DNA from 2 places in the Cellulomonas sp. GbtcB1 genome. Region 2 is predicted to be linked to the other one. Evidence: predicted binding sites of a transcription regulator. Region 2 holds the regulator's gene; the other holds the start of a gene.
The links. The regulator LexA, encoded in region 2, represses DNA repair genes until DNA is damaged. The targets are predictions, from matches to a motif close to TCGAACANNTGTTCGA.
Positions count from the first base shown of each region.

Region 1: a site for LexA is predicted at 1,581-1,596, ahead of uvrA (excinuclease ABC subunit UvrA). Genes of this name have one in related genera too.

Region 1 is NZ_JAGXJG010000003.1:19,592-24,005, reverse strand. Features, by position in the region: gene KVT14_RS01955 (glycoside hydrolase family 15 protein) at 1-1,506, opposite strand, end outside; gene uvrA (excinuclease ABC subunit UvrA) at 1,627-4,414, shown strand, end outside.
Region 2 is NZ_JAGXJG010000008.1:69,083-73,496, reverse strand. Features, by position in the region: gene KVT14_RS04890 (S9 family peptidase) at 1-469, opposite strand, end outside; gene nrdR (transcriptional regulator NrdR) at 626-1,135, opposite strand; gene KVT14_RS04880 (LysM peptidoglycan-binding domain-containing protein) at 1,627-2,022, opposite strand; gene lexA (transcriptional repressor LexA) at 2,278-3,021, shown strand; gene KVT14_RS04870 (aminotransferase class V-fold PLP-dependent enzyme) at 3,055-4,101, opposite strand; gene KVT14_RS04865 (LysR family transcriptional regulator) at 4,184-4,414, shown strand, end outside.

The DNA of each region.
Region 1 (4,414 bases), on a different contig from region 2:
GGTGCCGACCAGCCGGGGGTCGTCGGGCGGCAGGAAGCCGACGAGGACGAGCTGGAGCAGGGCCGCGTCGGTGTGGGTGGCGCCGTAGTGCTGCACGAAGGTGTTCCGGTCCGCGTCCCAGGCGTGCGCGAGGACGTCGGCGTGCACGGCGTCCCGCTCGCGGCGCCACCTCTCGACGGGCCCGGGCAGGCCGTGCTCCTCGACGGCGCGGACGGCGCGGTCGAGGGCGACCCAGGCCATCACCTTGGAGTGCGTGAAGTGCCGGGGCGCGCCGCGCACCTCCCAGATCCCGCTGTCGGGCCGGCGCCACGTGCGGCACAGGTGCTCGACGAGGTGCGTCTGCAGGGACCAGGAGTCGTCGCCCTCGGCCACGCCGGAGGTCCGGGCGAGGTGCAGCGCCGCCATGACCTCGCCGAGGACGTCGTTCTGCACCTGCCCGACCGCGGCGTTGCCCACCCGCACGGGCCGGGATCCGGCGTAGCCGGGCAGGTGGTCGAGCGTGCGCTCGGTCAGCTCCCGGGACCCGTCGACGCCGTACATGATCTGCACCTGCGCGGGGTCGCCGGCGACGGCGCGGAGCAGCCACCGGCGCCAGGCCTGGGCCTCGTGGCGGTAGCCGTGCTCCAGGAGGGCCTCGAGGGTCATGGCGGCGTCCCGGAGCCAGCAGTACCGGTAGTCCCAGTTCCGCTCGCCGCCGGGGTCCTCGGGGAGCGAGGTGGTCGCGGCCGCGACGATGCCGCCGGTCTCGGAGTCGGTGAGCAGCCGGAGCACGAGCAGGGACCGCACGACGGCGTCCCGGTAGGTCCCGCGGTACCGGGCGGACCGGGCCCAGCGCGCCCACTGGTGCTCGGTCGCCTCGACGCGGTGCGCGAGCCGGGGCGCCCGGGGCACGGGCTTCCAGGAGGGCACCCAGGTGAGCGAGAGGCCGACGCTCCCGCCCTCGGCGAGCGTGAACTCGTCGGCGTGCCCGCGGTGCGGACCGCCGCCCGGGCGGGGGAGCCGGTCGCCGCGCAGCACGAGGCTGTCCGGCCCGGCGACGGCGCGGATCACCTCGTCCCCGTCCGGGTCGGTGACGCGGTGCACCCAGGGCACGACGGCGCCGTACCCGAACCGCACGACCCACTCGTGCCGCAGCCGCACGGACCCGCGGGTGACCGTGACCCGCCGGACGAGGTCGCACCGGCCGTCGCCGAGCGGCATGGCGTCGAGCAGCACGGCCGTCCCGGTAGGCGTCTCGAACGTGGTCTCCAGCACGAACGAGTCGTCGAGGTACCGGCGCGTGACCCGGGTGGCGTCGGGCGCCGTCAGCAGCCAGCGGCCGTGCTCCGGGCCGCCGAGGAGCGCGGCGAAGCACGCGGGGGAGTCGAACCGCGGTGGGCACAGCCAGTCGACGGAGCCGGTGCGGGACACGAGCGCGGCGGTCCGGCCGTCGCCGAGCACGGCGTACTCGCCGATGGGCGTCGGGGTCGTGGGGGCGGCGTCCGTCCCGGGGGTGGGGTCCGTCACGACGGCGCGGTCGGTCACGGTCCTCATCATGCGCCGACCAGGGGCGACGGCGCAGGTCGGGCCGCCTTTACGGTTCGAACACATGTGCGCATGTCGGTGGTCCGCCGTAGCATGCTGCGCGTGAATGATCGTCTGGTGGTCCAGGGGGCCCGCGAGCACAACCTGCGCAACGTCGACCTGGATCTCCCGCGCGACAGGCTCATCGTGTTCACGGGCCTGTCCGGGTCCGGGAAGTCGTCGCTGGCCTTCGACACCATCTTCGCGGAGGGGCAGCGCCGCTACGTCGAGTCGCTGTCCGCGTACGCGCGCCAGTTCCTCGGCCAGATGGACAAGCCCGACGTCGACTTCATCGAGGGCCTGTCGCCCGCGGTGTCGATCGACCAGAAGTCGACCAACCGCAACCCGCGGTCGACCGTCGGCACGATCACCGAGGTCTACGACTACCTGCGCCTGCTGTTCGCCCGCGCCGGGACGCAGCACTGCCCCGTGTGCGGCGAGCGCGTGACCGCGCAGACGCCCCAGCAGATCGTCGACCGGCTGCTCGAGCTGCCCGAGGGCACCCGCTACCAGGTGCTCGCGCCGGTGGTGCGCGGCCGCAAGGGCGAGTACGCCGACCTGTTCAAGGAGCTGCAGGCCAAGGGCTTCGCCCGCGCCCGCGTGGACGGCGAGGTCGTGCAGCTCGCGGAGCCGCCGACGCTGGAGAAGAAGCTCAAGCACGACATCGAGGTCGTCGTCGACCGCCTGGTGTCGCGCGAGGGCGTCCAGCGCCGCCTGACCGACTCGGTGGAGACCGCGCTCGGCCTCGCCGGCGGCCTGCTGGTCGTCGACATGGTCGACCTCGACGCGGACGACCCGGAGCGGGAGCGCCGGTTCTCCGAGAACCGCGCGTGCCCGAACGACCACCAGCTCACGCTGGAGGAGATCGAGCCCCGGACGTTCTCGTTCAACGCGCCGTACGGCGCGTGCCCGGAGTGCACCGGCATCGGCTCGCGCCTCGAGGTCGACCCCGAGCTGGTCGTCCCGGACGACGACCTGTCGCTGCGCGACGGCGCGGTGGCCCCGTGGGCGCAGATCTCGTCCGAGTACTTCGAGCGCGTGCTGACCGCGCTGGCCGACGACCTCGGGTTCTCGATGGACCAGCCGTGGCGGGCGCTGCCGGAGCGCGCGAAGAAGGCGGTGCTGTTCGGCGAGAACCACAAGGTGCACGTCAAGTACAAGAACCGCTGGGGCCGTGAGCGCCAGTACTCCACGGGCTTCGAGGGCGTGGTGACGTTCCTGGAGCGCCGGCACGGCGAGACCGAGTCCGAGTGGAGCAAGGAGAAGTACGAGGCCTACATGCGGGAGGTGCCGTGCCCCGTGTGCGAGGGGACGCGGCTCAAGCCCGAGGTGCTGGCCGTGCGCGTCGGCGGGAAGTCCATCGCCGAGGTCTGCGCGCTGCCCATCCGCGAGGCCAAGGAGTTCCTCGACGGCCTCGAGCTGGGCGTGCGCGAGCGGCAGATCGCCGAGCAGGTGCTCAAGGAGATCCAGGCCCGGCTCGGCTTCCTGCTCGACGTCGGCCTCGACTACCTGTCGCTCATGCGCGCCGCGGCGACGCTGTCCGGCGGCGAGGCCCAGCGCATCCGGCTCGCGACCCAGATCGGCTCCGGCCTGGTGGGCGTGCTCTACGTGCTCGACGAGCCGTCGATCGGCCTGCACCAGCGGGACAACCGCCGCCTCATCGACACGCTGACCCGGCTGCGGGACCTCGGCAACACGCTGATCGTGGTCGAGCACGACGAGGACACGATCCGCACCGCGGACTGGATCGTCGACGTGGGCCCCGGTGCGGGCGAGCACGGCGGCAAGGTCGTGCACTCCGGCGACCTCGCGGGCCTGCTGGCGTCGCGCGAGTCGATGACCGGCGCGTACCTGTCCGGCCGCCGCTCGATCCCCATGCCCGCGCAGCGGCGCAAGGTGGACAAGAAGCGCCAGGTCACCGTCCACGGCGCGCGCGAGCACAACCTCAAGAACGTGGACGTGTCGTTCCCGCTCGGGACGTTCACGGCCGTGACCGGCGTGTCGGGCTCCGGCAAGTCGACGCTGGTGAACTCGATCCTCTACACGGTCATGGCGAACGAGCTGAACGGCGCCCGCCGGGTGGCCGGCCGGCACAAGCGGGTCAGCGGCCTGGACCAGCTCGACAAGGTCGTGCACGTCGACCAGGGCCCGATCGGCCGCACCCCGCGGTCGAACCCGGCCACCTACACCGGCGTCTGGGACCGGATCCGCAAGCTGTTCGCCGAGACGACCGAGGCGAAGGTCCGCGGCTACACCGCCGGGCGGTTCTCGTTCAACGTCAAGGGCGGCCGCTGCGAGGCGTGCTCCGGCGACGGCACGCTGAAGATCGAGATGAACTTCCTGCCCGACGTGTACGTGCCCTGCGAGGTGTGCCACGGCGCGCGGTACAACCGCGAGACGCTCGAGGTGCACTTCAAGGGCAAGACGGTCGCGGACGTGCTGGACATGCCGATCGAGGAGGCCGCGGAGTTCTTCGCCGCGGTGCCCGCGATCGCCCGGCACCTCACCACGCTCGTCGACGTCGGCCTCGGCTACGTCCGGCTCGGCCAGCCGGCCCCGACGCTGTCCGGCGGCGAGGCGCAGCGCGTCAAGCTCGCGACCGAGCTCCAGCGCCGGTCCACCGGCCGCACGGTCTACGTGCTGGACGAGCCGACCACCGGCCTGCACTTCGAGGACATCCGCAAGCTCCTCGGCGTGCTGCAGGGCCTGGTCGACAAGGGCAACAGCGTGATCGTCATCGAGCACAACCTCGACGTGATCAAGAACGCCGACTGGGTCATCGACATGGGCCCCGAGGGCGGCTCGGGCGGCGGCACGGTCGTCGCGCAGGGCACGCCGGAGCAGGTCGCCC
Region 2 (4,414 bases):
TGAAGCCGACGCCATCGTTGCGGTACGGCAGCTCGGTGATGTGCCGGGGACGCTCCGCGCCGGAGTCGCCGTCGCCGTACCGGCCCTCCTCGGGCACGCGCGCGACGAAGGCGAGGGCCGAGCCGTCGGGCGAGAAGCGGGCGGACTGCACGCCCAGCGGGGCGTCGGTGAGCCGGACCGGCTCGCCGCCGGCGGCCTCGACCAGGAACAGCTGCGGGCGGCCCTTCGGCTCGGCGCGCAGGAACGCGACCCAGCGACCGTCCGGGGACACCTGGGGGTCGGTGTCGCGGTGGCCACGGGTCAGGCGCTGCGGCGGGGTCGCGCCGTCGGTGGCCACCCGCCAGAGCTGGCCGGTGTACTCGTCGGACTCGAGGTCCGGGGCGGTGCGGGCGACGACGGCGAAGGAGCCGTCAGGGGCGACCGCGGGGGTTCCGGGAGCGTGCAGGAGCGCGAGGTCAGCTGGGATCACGCAGCCGACGTTAATACGCTCGGGGCCCCCGCGGGGCCGGAGCCGCCGCCGCGGGGCCCGCGCGAGCCGGTGCGAGCCGGTGCGGGACGGGCCCGGACGGGTCCGTGCCCGGGCTCGGAGCGGACCACGGGCCGGTCCGGGCCGCCGGGCGACGCCTCAGGCGGTCGGGGCGTCCTCGGCCGGGGCGGGCGACGACGCGGCGCGGGCGGCGTCGGCCGCCTCGTTCTCCGCGCGCAGCACGGTGATCGCCGCCTCGAAGTCCTCGAGGCTGTTGAACGCCTGGTAGACGCTGGCGAACCGCAGGTAGGCCACCTCGTCCAGGTCGCGCAGCGGGCCGAGGATCGCGAGACCGATCTCGTACGCGTCGAGCTCGGCGCTCCCGCTCGCGCGCAGGTTCTCCTCGACGCGCTGGGCGAGCACCGCGAGGTCGTCGTCGCTGACCGGGCGGCCCTGGCAGGCCTTCCGGACGCCGTTGACGATCTTCTCCCGGCTGAACGGCTCCGTGGCGCCGGACCGCTTCACCACGGACAGGCTCGCGGTCTCGATCGTGGTGAACCGTCGGTTGCACTGCGGGCACTGGCGCCGGCGCCGGATCGACAGGCCGTCGTCCGACGTGCGGGAGTCGACGACGCGGGAGTCGGCGTGACGGCAGAACGGGCAGTGCATGGACGCCTCCTCCGGGATGTGGTGCACGCGTCGGGCCGGCGACCGCGGCGACGCGCGCCCGCCCGGACGACCGAGACACGGTAGGGCCCCGGGAGCGGGCGGTGCAAGGCGGATCCGCGGAGGGGTGAACGCGCAGTTCAGCGCCCCGGGAAAGCGGTGCCCGGACAGACGACGAGGGTGGCCGCTGCTGCGGCCACCCTCGTGGGGACGCCCCCGTCCCGTCTCGTCCGGACGACTCGCCTCGTCCGGACGGTTGCTGCACGCCTCTGCGCCCGGCCCGAGGGCCAGGACGACGACGCGTCCCTCGCGGCGAGCCCCCCAGCCAGCCGTTCGAGGTGGCACCACAGTAGAGGCGCGCCGGCCAATTACGCAAGCACAGAGTGCCGTAATCCGTTCGAGACCTCCATGCCCGGTTGACCAGCAGCTTCGGAACCCCGTCGCGCTGCGATGAGACCGTCGCTCACCGCCGCCTGGCTGTGTCCGACGGGACGTCAGGAGCCGGCGGGAAGCAGCAGGACCTGACCGGCCTGGAGCGAGGCGTCCGCCAGACCGTTGAGCTCCTGCAGGCCGAGGACGACGTCCCGCACATCCTCCCCCGGCCCCGCCACGCTCGCGGCGATCGCCCACAGCGTCTCGCCCGACTGCACGGCGTGCGTCGTCACCTCGGTGGCGCGCTCCGGGGCCTCGGCCACCGCGCGGCCGCCCACGAGGCCGCCGAGCACGACCGCCAGGCCCAGGAGGGTGACGACGACGCGACCGCGCCGCGTCAGGTGGAGGCGGCCCTCGCCACCTGCGGCGACCGGCCGACGCGCATCCCCGTCGCGTCGGGCGGGCGCCTGCCGGCGCGCCGGACGGGCGATCCCCGGGTGTGCTGCGATCGCGCTCATCCCCACCACTTCCCTCCTGGGCCGCCGGGCGACCCGAGTCGAACACCTGTTCGTTCGAACGCTTGTACGATGGAACCACACCCCACCGACGATGTCGAGACACGATCGAACAGGTGTTTGATCCCGTCCGTCCGTCCCCCTACGCTCGGTGACGTCGGGTACAGCGCACCACGAGGCACTGACACGCCCGCCCGACGGACCGCCGCGGACCCACCTGCAGGCGGCTGACCTGGGCGGACGGGACGGGAGCGGGACATGGCGAGCGACGGGACGGGCACCGCGGCGGGCCTCGGCGAGGTGGCCGTGGCCGAGCTCGGGGACGGCGACGGCCTCACGCCGCGCCAGCGGCTGGTCCTCGAGACGGTGCGCGCGTCGGTCGAGTCGCGCGGCTACCCGCCGAGCATGCGGGAGATCGGCGACGCCGTCGGCCTCACCAGCCCGTCGAGCGTCAAGCACCAGCTCACCGCGCTCGAGCGCAAGGGCTACCTGCGCCGCGACCCGAACCGGCCGCGCGCGATCGAGGTCGTCCAGCCGGACGACTCGCGCGGCGTCGCGCCGCTCCCCGGCGTCGCCGGCATCATGGGGATCGGCGACGCCGACTCCGCCGCGCGCGAGGGCGCGCCCGAGGCGGCGTACGTGCCCGTGGTGGGGCGGATCGCCGCCGGCGGCCCGATCCTCGCCGAGCAGCTCGTCGAGGACGTGTTCCCGCTCCCCCGCCAGCTCGTGGGCACGGGCGAGCTGTTCCTGCTCAAGGTCGTCGGGGACTCGATGGTCGACGCCGCGATCTGCGACGGCGACTGGGTCGTGGTCCGCCGGCAGCCCGTCGCCGAGAACGGCGAGATCGTCGCCGCGATGCTCGACGGCGAGGCGACGGTCAAGACGCTCAAGCGCGCGGACGGCCACGTGTGGCTGCTGCCGCAGAACCCCGCGTACTCGCCGATCGACGGCGACCACGCGCAGGTGCTCGGCCGCGTCGTCTCGGTGCTGCGCTCCCTCTGACGCGGCACCGGCCGGGCGCGACCCGGCCGGCGGTCAGACCTCCCCGTGCAGCGCGGTGAGCGCGCGCTGCACGTCCGCGGCGTCGTTCCAGACGTGGAACGCCAGCCGCACCCGCCCGGCGCGCCCGGCGACCCGGCAGCCCGCCGCCACCAGAGCTCCGCGACGCCGCCCCTCCGGGTCGGGCAGCGTCACGATCGCGCTGCCACCGGGCCCGAGCCCGAGACCCGCGCGGAAGGCGTCGGCGAGCCCGACGGCGTGCGCCTGGACGGCGTCCCGGTCCGCACCCGCGAACACGTCCAGCGACTCGGCGGCGCCGAGCCACGCCTGCCACGCCGGCGACACGTCGAACCGCCGCGCGTCCCCCGCCAGCCGCATCTCGGGCCCGTAGCAGGACGCCCAGGGGTCGTCGCCCGCGTACCAGCCCGCGTGCACGGGGACCAGCGCGTCCTGCGCCTCCGCCCGCACGGTGAGGAAGCCCGTCCCGCGCGGGGCGCACAGCCACTTGTACGCCGCGGTCACGCTCACGTCGTACCGGGACGCGTCGACGCGGCGCCACCCCGCTGCCTGGGTGAGGTCGCACAGCGTCCGGCTGCCCGCCGCCCGCGCCGCCGCGAGCACCGCGTCGTCGTCGAGCACCGCGCCGGTCGCCGACTGCACCAGCGAGTAGGCGACCAGGTCGACACCCGGCACGACGGCCTCGGCCAGCCGGTCCGCGGGCACGTGCTCGACCCGCAGCCGGCCCTGCGCGAGGAAGGGGAACACCACCGAGCTGAAGTCGCCGTCGACGCACAGCACGCGCGCGCCGTCCGGGAGCGACGCCGCGACCACCGCGGCCATCGCCGAGACCTGCGACCCGATCGCCACCCGGTCGGCGGGCACGTCCACCAGCGCCGCGAACCGCTCGCGCGCGGTCACCACCGCCTGCTCGTACCGCGCCACGTCGAGGCCGCCCGACGACCACCGGTCCACGTCCTCGCGCAGCGCGCGGGCGGTGCGACGGGGTGCGACGCCCGCCGTGGCCGCGTCGAGGTGCCCCGGAACCGGGTCGAAGTCGGATCGGAGATCGTCGAGCGTGCGCATGGTTCCAGGCTCACCGATCGGCACGCATGCGAGCAACGACCAGTTCATCATCAACCCATGCGGCGCACTTATGCTTCGGCGCATGGTCTCCCGGAGCCTCGACGCCGCCGCGCTGCGCCTCGTCCGCGCCGTCCAGGACACCGGCAGCGTCACCGCCGCCGCGCGGGAGCTCGGCCTGACGCAGCCGGCGGCGAGCCAGCAGCTGCGTGCCGTCGAGCGGCTGGTGGGCACGCCGGTCGTGGTGCGCGCCGGGCGCGGGGTCCGGCTGACCGAGGCCGGTCAGGTGCTCGCCCGCAACGCGTCGGCCGTCCAG